Regions from separate parts of the Streptomyces sp. NPDC093111 genome, predicted to be linked through region 2. Evidence: riboswitches for the same ligand, from Rfam matches in the RefSeq annotation. Region 2 holds a riboswitch; each other region holds the start of a gene.

Evidence for each region. A riboswitch is a leader RNA that binds a small molecule or an ion and turns the genes downstream of it on or off. The one in region 2 is predicted to bind cyclic di-AMP.
Region 1: linked by a shared signal. The riboswitch ahead of AB0Q96_RS24340 (LysM peptidoglycan-binding domain-containing protein) and the one ahead of AB0Q96_RS11240 (LysM peptidoglycan-binding domain-containing M23 family metallopeptidase) in region 2 are both predicted to bind cyclic di-AMP.
Region 3: linked by a shared signal. The riboswitch ahead of AB0Q96_RS19095 (M23 family metallopeptidase) and the one ahead of AB0Q96_RS11240 (LysM peptidoglycan-binding domain-containing M23 family metallopeptidase) in region 2 are both predicted to bind cyclic di-AMP.

The regions. Positions count from the first base shown of each region.
Region 1 covers NZ_JBFBNW010000013.1:299,130-302,392, reverse strand. Annotated here, with positions in the region: gene AB0Q96_RS24345 (hypothetical protein) at 1-653, opposite strand, end outside; cyclic di-AMP (ydaO/yuaA leader) riboswitch at 1,213-1,368, shown strand; gene AB0Q96_RS24340 (LysM peptidoglycan-binding domain-containing protein) at 1,373-2,260, shown strand; gene AB0Q96_RS24335 (oxidoreductase) at 2,374-3,263, shown strand, end outside.
Region 2 covers NZ_JBFBNW010000005.1:409,052-412,314, forward strand. Annotated here, with positions in the region: gene AB0Q96_RS11235 (tyrosine-protein phosphatase) at 11-808, opposite strand; cyclic di-AMP (ydaO/yuaA leader) riboswitch at 1,182-1,336, shown strand; gene AB0Q96_RS11240 (LysM peptidoglycan-binding domain-containing M23 family metallopeptidase) at 1,341-2,312, shown strand; gene AB0Q96_RS11245 (SGNH/GDSL hydrolase family protein) at 2,484-3,263, shown strand, end outside.
Region 3 covers NZ_JBFBNW010000010.1:121,936-125,198, reverse strand. Annotated here, with positions in the region: gene AB0Q96_RS19100 (GntR family transcriptional regulator) at 1-602, opposite strand, end outside; gene AB0Q96_RS19095 (M23 family metallopeptidase) at 774-1,544, opposite strand; cyclic di-AMP (ydaO/yuaA leader) riboswitch at 1,557-1,723, opposite strand; gene AB0Q96_RS19090 (pitrilysin family protein) at 1,926-3,263, opposite strand, start outside.

The sequences.
Region 1 (3,263 bases), on a different contig from region 2:
GCGTCCCCGGCAGCGGTGCGCACCCTCCGCGCCAGCCGGGTCAGCTCGGCCAGGCGCTGGGCGATCTCGTACTGTTGGGCCGGCAGCGTCACGTCGTTGGCGATGTCGTCCAGCAGCCCTTCCCGGTCGACCTGCGACTGGAGTACCGCCGTCACGGCGGCCTGGGCGCGTTCCATCCGGCGCAGCGGCGAGTGGCCCAGCAGCTCGCGCAGGGAGTCGTCGCCGAAGTCCTCGGCCAGGTAGTAGCGGCCGTGGCGCAGCCGGGCCACCCGCTGCCGCTCGTCGGTCCCGCAGCCGAGGACGACGATCAGCAGCCAGGCCAGCAGGTGCACGCCCACGACGGTCAGGACGAACGCCTCGAACCCGAACTGGACCCCGACCCAGATCAGCCCCGCCTGCGCCGCGAGCCCGACGGCCAGGCCGGGCCACACGCCGATCAGCGCCCACAGGATCGTCACCGGCAGGAGCGCGCACACCGCGGAGACCCCCAGGGCCGTCCAGATGTCCGCCTTGGTACGGCCGCCCAGCCCCGGATCCTCGGGCAGCGGCAGCGTGGCTGGGAAGAGTCCGTCGGCGGACTTCTCCAGCAGCGCGCGCTCCGCGCCTTCGAGGGCCGGATCCACCACCGGCCGCAGCGCAATGTCCTGCGCCATTCAGCAACACCCCCCACAGGTCGGGGGAGATCGTGACACACGCCAAAGGGGCTGCCCCCGCCACCCCTGTTCCCGGCCGCCGACTGACCGCTCGGGCCGGCGTGCGCGAGCACGTGCGGAAGCCGGCCGGCACAGCGGTGCGGTTCGCCCGCCACTGCCCTGGACCGGCGTGATCACCGACGCCCACCCGACGCGACAGCCGGGCCATCAGCCCGGCTGCCACCAGTCCGAACAGCCGAAACGGCCCGCCGAAGGAACCGACGGACCGTCACGGAGGATCGAGGCTAAGTTCTCAAATCCATTGGATTCGGACATGTCCTATTAAGTAGGGCCTGGTGATCTGAGTCACGGTCGGGCATTCTCCCGGAATGCTGTCGTGGCGTCATGCGCGAACCCCCGGGAACGAGTTGGGGAAAAGGATCACGACGCGTCGATTGATCCATTTCCGCCCCGTAAAAGATCTGCTTGCTTTTGCGAATCAGGCGCTTGTTCTCGCCGTTCGCCTTCGCCTACGGTCACCCGTCATCCGGACGGAACGCCGAATCCTGCCGCCGCCCGGGCACCGCACTCACTCACCCGTACGGCAGGAGCGGGGGACCCAGGTTCTCCGCCGTCCCGGTCTCCGGGGCGGCTCGGGGTGAAGCCGCGCGCCAGCGCGGCCGGGCAGCTCCTGCTCGAACCCGACAGCTCACCTCGCAGGCGAAGGAGAGGAATGCGCCATGCGTGGAACCGGGAAGCACCGCCGCCGCACGACCACCCCGCTCGCCCGAGGGCTGGCCGTCGTCGGCATCACCGGCAGCGCCGCACTCGCCCTGCCGCTCGCCGCGGCCACCGGCGCGTCGGCCCAGACCCCGAGCGCCCCGAGGGCCGTCCACTCGGTGGCGAACGTCGCGTCCGTCACATCCGTCGCAGTCGAAAAGGCCGTGGCCCAGACGGTGAAGACGAACGGTCTCGTGCGCTATTCCGTGGTCGCCGGCGACTCGCTCTCGAAAATCGCCCGGAAGCACCACGTGAGCGGCGGCTGGAAGACGATCTACCGCGACAACCGCGCCGCCGTCGGCGCGGACCCGAGCCTCATCCGTCCCGGCCTGCGACTCGCCCTCGACACCGGGAACGCCAAGGGCACCGACAACGCCGCGCGCCCGGCGGCGGCGCGTCCGGCCGCCGCGACCGGCGCCGCCGCCGCGCTCCCGGCGGTCGCCCGTCAGGCGTCCGCCGCCTCGCCCGCCGTGGTCCAGGCCGCGGCCCAGGCGCCCGCCGTCTCCTCCGCCGCCGCCATCTCGTACTCGAACGACCTGGACGGCTGGATCCGCGAGTCGCTCGCCATCATGGCCAAGAACGGCATCCCTGGCACCTACGACGGCATCCACCGCAACATCATGCGCGAGTCCTCGGGCAACCCGCTGGCCATCAACAACTGGGACTCCAACGCCCTCGCCGGCACCCCGTCCAAGGGCCTGCTCCAGGTGATCGAGCCCACCTTCCGGGCCTACCACGTCGCCGGCACCCCCTTCGACCTGTACGACCCGGTCGCCAACATCACCGCCGCCTGCAACTACGCGGCCGACCGCTACGGCTCGATCGACAACGTCAACAGCGCCTACTGACGGCACCGCGCGAGCTCTCCCGGCCGAGGCGCTTCGCCGAGGTGTCCCTATGATTGTCGTTACCCTCGGTAGCGGCAGCATGGGGGCACCACGGCCGGAAGGAGCCATCGGAGATGACGGGCTGGAACGCGCGGAACATCCCCTCCCAGGGAGGGCGCACGGCGGTGGTCACCGGAGCCAACAGCGGCATCGGATACGTCACCGCCCGCGAGCTGGCCCGCGCCGGGGCCCACGTCGTCCTCGCCTGCCGCAGCCGCACCCGCGGCGAGGCCGCCCTGTCCCGGCTGCGCGACGAGGTCCCGCACGCCTCCGCCGCGTTCGCACCGCTCGACCTCGGCGACCTCGCCTCCGTGCGCGCCTTCGCCGCCGCCCGCGCCGAAGCCGACGAGCGACTCGACCTGCTCGTCAACAACGCGGGCGTGATGGCCCTGCCCCACGGCCGCACCGCCGACGGCTTCGAAACCCAGTTCGGCGTGAACCACCTCGGCCACTTCGCGCTCACCGGGCTGCTCATGCCCCAGCTGCTGCGCACCCCGGACGCCCGGATCGTCAGCCTCTCCAGCGGCTTCCACGCGCTCGCCGACCTGGACCACACCGACCTCAACGCCGAACGCGGCTACCGGCGCTGGATCGCCTACGGGCGGTCCAAGACGGCCAACCTCCTCTTCGTCCACGAACTCTCCCGCCGCCTGGCCGCCGCCGGCTCCGGGATCGTCGCGGCCGCCGCCCACCCCGGCTACGCCGCCACCAACCTGCAGACGGCCGGCCCCCGACAGGAGGGCCGCAAGACCGCCGCGCGCCTGATGGAACTGGGCAACCGGATCATCGCCCAGCCCGCCACCGGCGGCGCGCTGCCCACCCTGTACGCCGCCACCGCCCCCGGCGTGCGCCCCGACGCCTTCATCGGCCCCAAGCTGGGCTGGCGCGGCCCGCCCACCCGTTCCTGGCGGGCCGGCTGGACCCTCGACGACACCTCCGGCGAGCGCCTGTGGACCGCGTCCGA
Region 2 (3,263 bases):
CGCGCGCGGGCTACGCCTCGACGAGCAGCCGCTCGCGCAGCCGCTCCCGGGTCTCCGGGGCGAGCCCCAGGCCCTCCGTCAGGTAGGCGTCGACCGAGCCCCAGGTCTCCTCGATGGTCGTGAAGGCGGCCCGCAGGTACTCCACCCGCGCGTCGAAGAGCGGGCTCAGCAGCTCCATCACCTCGGGCGTCATGGCGTCCTCGGCGGTGGAGCTGCGCTGCACCTTGTACCGGCGGTGCGGCTCGTTCGACTTCACGTAGTCCGCCTCGATCGCCTCGCGCTCGACGCCGAGGGCGAGCAGCGTGATCGCGATGGACAGACCGGCGCGGTCCTTGCCGGCGGCACAGTGCATCAGGGCCGGGACGCTCTCCTCGGCCATCGCGTGCAGGATGCGGCTGTGGTCGGCCGTCCGCTCCACGATCATCTTCTGGTACGACTCGGACATCCGGGCCGCGGCCTTGCCGTCGCCCAGGATCTCGCGCAGCTGCGTCAGGTCGCCCGAGCGCACCAGCTTCCAGAACTCCTTTCCGTCGGCGGGGTCGTTGAGGGGTATGTTCACGTTCCGCACGCCGGGCAGCTCCACGTCCGCCCCCTCCATGCGCCGGTCGGCCTCGTTGCGGAAGTCGAAGACGGTGTGCAAGGCGAGGGTGGCGAGAAACGTCGCGTCCTCCGCCGTGGCGTGCGCCAGATGGCCGCTGCGGAAGAGGCGTCCGGCGCGCACGCTCCGTCCGTCCACCGTCGGCAGCCCGCCGAGGTCGCGGAAGTTGCGAACGCCGGTCAGCTCGGGTTCGGTCGTCGTCTGCGTCACGGATGCTCCTGGTCTCGCGATGGGTTCCTGAGGCAATCATCCAGGTGAGGAGCCCCGACCGCACCCCCTCGGGCTGGAATGGGCGTTCTGCCCGAATTGAACCGTTAGGGGTAACGCGCCCTGATACCGGGGGAGATGAGATCCGGTGCGTGAGCAGGGTCATAGACGTGACGGACCGTGCCTGATCGTCTTTTCCAAATTCCCTTCCGGAAAGGGAAATCGAGGGACCGTCATCCACGCAGGGTGACCGTAATTCCGGCCGGAAATCGCGCCTGAGTCACTGTCGGAAAATCGGTGGCTTGTTCCCGCCCACCCGCCTCGTCTAGCGTCGCGCTCAATCCGGACGGACCGCCTAATCCTGCCGCCGCCCGGAATCCGCACACCACCCGTACAAGGCAGGAGCGGGGGACCCAGGTACTACGCCGATCCCTCGAACAAGGACGGCTCGGGGTGAAGCCGCGCGTGAGCGCGGCCGGACATCTCCAGTCCGAACCCGACAGCTCACCTCGCAGGCGACGGAGAGGAATTCACCATGCCCGCGAAGGGTAAGCACCGCCGTCCCAAGGTCAACCCGATCACCCGCGGGTTCGTCGCCGCCGGCACCGGTGGCGCCGTCGTCGCCCTGCCGCTCATCGGCGCGACCGGCGCGCACGCCGCCGAGCAGGCCGCCCCGGTCGCGAAGGCCCCGCAGGCCGTCGCCGCCGCGGCCCCCGCCCAGGCCCCGGCCGCCGCGCCCGCCGCCGCCCCCAAGGCGTACACCGTCGTCCGAGGCGACTACCTGTCCAAGATCGCCGGTGAGCACCACCTGGCCGGCGGCTGGCAGAAGCTCTACCGCGACAACCGCCAGGTCGTCGGCGAGAACCCCTCGCTGATCCTCCCCGGCATGAAGCTCACCCTCGGCGCCAAGAGCACCGCCAAGGCCCAGGCGCCGAAGGCCGCCGCCCCCGAGCGCACCGCGCAGAGCGCCGGCGACGGCACCCGCGCCTCCCGTGGCGACGCGCGTTCCTCGGCCGCCGCCTCGACGGACTCGTCGTCCTCCGCGTCGACCTCTTCCTCTTCCTCCGCCGCGTCCTCCTCGGCCGGGCAGACCTCCTCCTCCGGCTGGGTCACCCCCATCGCCGGCGGCGCCGTCTCCACCCCGTACCGGGCCTCCGGCTCGATGTGGTCCTCCGGCTACCACACCGGTGTCGACTTCATCGCCTCCACCGGCACCACCGTCCGCGCGGTCGGACCGGGCACCGTCTACTCGGCCGGCTGGGGCGGCGCGTACGGCAACCAGGTCGTCATCCAGCACGCCGACGGCACCTTCTCGCAGTACGGCCACCTCTCCTCGCTCTCCGTCTCCGCCGGCCAGACGGTCAGCGGCGGCCAGCAGATCGGCCTCTCCGGCGCGACCGGCAACGTCACCGGACCCCACCTGCACTTCGAGATGCGCACCGGGCCGGAGTACGGCTCCGACATCGACCCGCTGGCCGTCCTGCGCCAGCACGGCGTCAGCATCTGAGGAGGCTGACCCCGCGAACTCCACGGGTTCACCCCGCGGGCCCGGCACCCACGTGCCGGGCCCGTGGTGTATTCCGGCTTGGCGGAATCTTTATCGGTGGCATATGTCACCCGCCGTCAACCCCTCCTTACGGTCGCGTAGGTCACATCCATAAGGGAAAGATGTGTTCCCGTGGCAGACGATTCGAGAACAAGAGACAAGAACGCATTCGGGTCGTACGCGGCGATCGGTGACAGCTTCACGGAGGGCGTCGGCGACCCCGGCCCCGACGGGACGTACGTCGGATGGGCGGACCGGTTCGCGGTCCTGCTCGCCGACCAGCTGCCGGAGAACGACGCCTTCCGCTACGCCAACCTGGCGGTGCGGGGGCGCCTTCTCGACCAGATCGTCGCGGAGCAGGTCCCGCGGGCGAAGGAGCTCGCCCCCGACCTGGTGACCTTCTGCGCCGGCGGCAACGACATCATCCGCCCCGGCACCGACCCCGACGACGTGGCCGAGCGCTTCGAGCGCGCGGTCGCCGACCTGACCTCCGCCGTGGGCACCGTCATGGTGACGACCGGCTTCGACACGCGCGACGTACCCGTCCTGAAGCACCTGCGCGGGAAGATCGCCACCTACACCGCCCACGTCCGGAGCATCGCCGACCGCTACGACTGCCCGGTGCTCGACCTGTGGTCGCTGAAGTCGGTCCAGGACCGACGGGCCTGGGACGACGACCGGCTCCACCTGTCGGCCGAGGGGCACACCCGGGTCGCGCTGCGCGCCGCCCAGGTCCTCGGTCTGCCGGTGCCGGCCGACCCGGACCAGCCGTGGCCGCCGCGGCCTCCGCGCGGCACCCTGGAGGTCCGCAAGGACGACATCCACTGGGCGAAGGAGTACCTGGTCCCCTGGATCGGGCGCCGCCTGCGCGGCGAGAGCTCCGGGGACCACGTCGAGGCCAAGCGCCCCGAC
Region 3 (3,263 bases), on a different contig from region 2:
GGCAGGGCGCGCTCCACGTGCAGGGCGGTCAGGGCGCGGGCCCGTTCGGCGTCCCCGCGCGCGACGGCGTCGACGATGGCGCCGTGCTCGGCCCATGCCTCCACGGGCCGCTCGGCGGGCTCGACCGCGTACATCCACGCGATCTTGTGCCGCAGCTGGGTGAGGAGCGCGGTGAGCGGCGGGCTGCCGGACGCCTGGGCCAGCGTCTCGTGGAACCAGGCGCCGAGGGAGCCCAGGTCGTCGCCCTGGCCGCGCCTGGCCCGCTCCTGCCCCAGCCTGACCAGCCCGCGCAGCACCTTGAGGTGCGCCTCGGTGCGGCGCTGGGCGGCGCGGGCGGCCCCCAGCGGCTCCAGGAGGGTCCGGACGTCGAGCAGGTCGGCCGCCTCCTGCTCGGTGGGCTCGGCGACATGGGCGCCGGCGTGCCGGCGGGTGACCACGAAGCCCTCGGACTCCAGGGTGCGCAGTGCCTCGCGGACCGGGACGCGGGAGACGCCGTAGCGGCGGGCGAGTTGCTCCTCGGTCAGCCGGGCGCCCCGCTCGAAGACGCCGGAGACGATGTCGTCCCGGATCGCCGTGCATACCGAGTGCGCGGGAACACGCATGGCCGACCTCCGTAATGTGATCCGCGCGAAACCCCGTCGAGTGGCGCCCGTCCCGCGACTCTCGCGAACTCTATTGCAGGACGTCGGAATTTCCGATGCCGCCCGGTAATTCGGCCACAAAAAAGAAGCCCCGGCTCGTTCGAGCCGGGGCTTCTTCACAGAATTCACACGTCAGACGTGGACCCCGCGGGCACGGAGGTAGGTGATCGGGTTGATGTCCGATCCGTACTCGGCGCTCGTGCGGGCCTCGAAGTGGAGGTGCGGGCCGGTCGAGTTGCCGGAGGAGCCGGAGATGCCGATCTGCTCGCCGGGGGTGACCGTCTGGCCGACGGAGACGCCGATCGAGGAGAGGTGACCGTACTGGGTGTACGTGCCGTCGTTCATCTTGATGACGATGTTGTTGCCGTAGGCGCCGCCCCAGCCGGCCTCGACGACGGTGCCCGAGCCCACGGAGACGACCTGCGAGCCGTAGGAGGCGTGGAAGTCGATGCCGGAGTGGTGGCCGGAGGACCAGAGCGAGCCGCCGGTCTTGTAGCCGGTGCTCACGTACGAGCCGGAGACGGGGAGCTGGAAGGAGCTCAGGCGCTTGCGCTCGGCCTCACGGGCGGCGCGCTCCTTGGCGGCGCGGAGCTCCTTGGCACGGGCCTCGGCCTTGCGCTTCGCCTCGGCGGCGGCCTTGGCCCGGGCGGCGGTCTCGACCGCCTCCTTCTCCTGGGCGGCGGCCTGGGCGTCGACCCGGTCGGCGAGGGACTCGGCGGTGATCACCTGGGTGAGGCCGGTGTCCTCGGGGGAGACGGGCTCCGTGTCGGCGGCGAACGCCGGGGAGGCCAGGGTGCCGATGACGCCGGTGGTCGCGAGGGTCGCCACACCGGCGATGCCCACTCCGCGGCGCGCCAGACGGCTCGGTCCACGATGCTTCCCGGTGGCACGGGTGAACGCCATGTAGTGGCTGATCCTTTCCTTCCCTCTCGCCTACCGGGTTAGCTGACGGGTTCGGAGCAGGAAGGTCTCCTACGGGCCCCTCCGCTCGCTGAGCGAAGGCGTCCGATTCACCCCAGGGACTGCGTTGGGTCCCCGGCTCCCCAGGCTCGCGCCTTACGGGGACTCGGCGATGACTGCCCGTTGCCGCGGATGCGGCGTCGTACTACGGACGAACAGTCGGATCGAAGCTAGGCCGATCTTCTGTCAATCGCCAAACAGACACGCCTTTTTGTAAGACATGCCACAGGGCAGAAGACCACACTTCTCAACAATACGGACAAACGGGAGGACCCCGACGAACCAGGTCGTCGGGGTCCCCGAGTCGGTGTGACAGCGGCTCAATCAGCCGGTCACGACCGTCACTTCACCGATGCCGAGGGCGCGCACCAGCTCCTCGATCTGCGCCGCGTCACCGACGAGCACGGTGACGAGCCGGTCCACCGGGAAGGCGTTGACCACGGCCGCGGTCGCCTCCACGGTGCCGGTCTCGGCGAGCCGCGCGTACAACTGTGCCTGGTAGTCGTCCGCGAGGTGCTGCTCGACCTGGTCGGCGAGCGTGCCCGCGACGGAGGCCGCCGTCTCGTACTTGAGCGGCGCGACGCCCACCAGGTTCTGCACGGCCACATCGCGCTCGGCGTCCGTCAGACCGTCGGCGGCGAGGGTGCGCAGCACCTTCCACAGGTCGTCAAGTGCCGGGCCCGTGTTCGGGGTGTCGACCGAGCCGCTGATGGCGAGCAGCGACGCCCCGTTGCCCTCGCTGTCGGAGCGCAGCACCTGGCCGAAGGAGCGCACGCCGTACGTGTAGCCCTTCTCCTCACGCAGGACGCGGTCCAGACGGGAGGTGAGGGTGCCGCCGAGGCAGTACGTGCCGAGCACCTGGGCCGGCCACACGCGGTCGTGGCGGTCGGCGCCGACGCGGCCGATGAGCAGCTGCGTCTGGACGGCGCCGGGGCGGTCCACGATGACGACCCGGCCGGTGTCGTCGGCCGAGAAGGCCGGCATGCGCCGCCGGTCGGCCGCGGTGCCCGTCCAGGCGCCCAGCGTCTCGGCGAGCACCTTGTCGAGGTCGACGTCGGTGAGGTCGCCGACGACCACGGCGGTGGCCGTGGCGGGCCGCACGTGCGCGTCGAAGAAGGCGCGGACCGCGGTGGCGTCGATCGCGGCGACGGTCTCCTCGGTGCCCTGACGCGGCCGGGAGACGCGCGCGGAGGCCGGGAACAGCTCCTTGGAGAGCTGCTTGGCCGCGCGGCGGGCCGGGTTGGCCGACTCGTGCGGGATCTCATCCAGCCGGTTGCGCACCAGCCGCTCGACCTCGGACTCGTCGAACGCCGGGGCGATCAGCGCCTCGGAGAGCAGGCCGAGCGCCTTGGGGAGCCGGGAGACCGGGACCTCCAGGGAGACCCGTACGCCCGGGTGGTCGGCCGCCGCGTCGAGGGTGGCGCCGCAGCGCTCCAGTTCGGCGGCGAACTCCTCGGCGGAGTGCTGGTCGGTGCCCTCGGACAGGGCACGGGCCATGATCGTGGCCACGCCGTCCAGGCCCTCGGGCTCGGCGTCCAGCGGCGCGTCGAGGGAGATCTCGACGGCCACCACCTGCTGGCCGGGGCGGTGGCAGCGCAGCACGGTCAGCCCGTTGTCCAGGGCGCCGCGTTCCGGGGCGGGGAAGGCCCAGGGCTTGGCCTC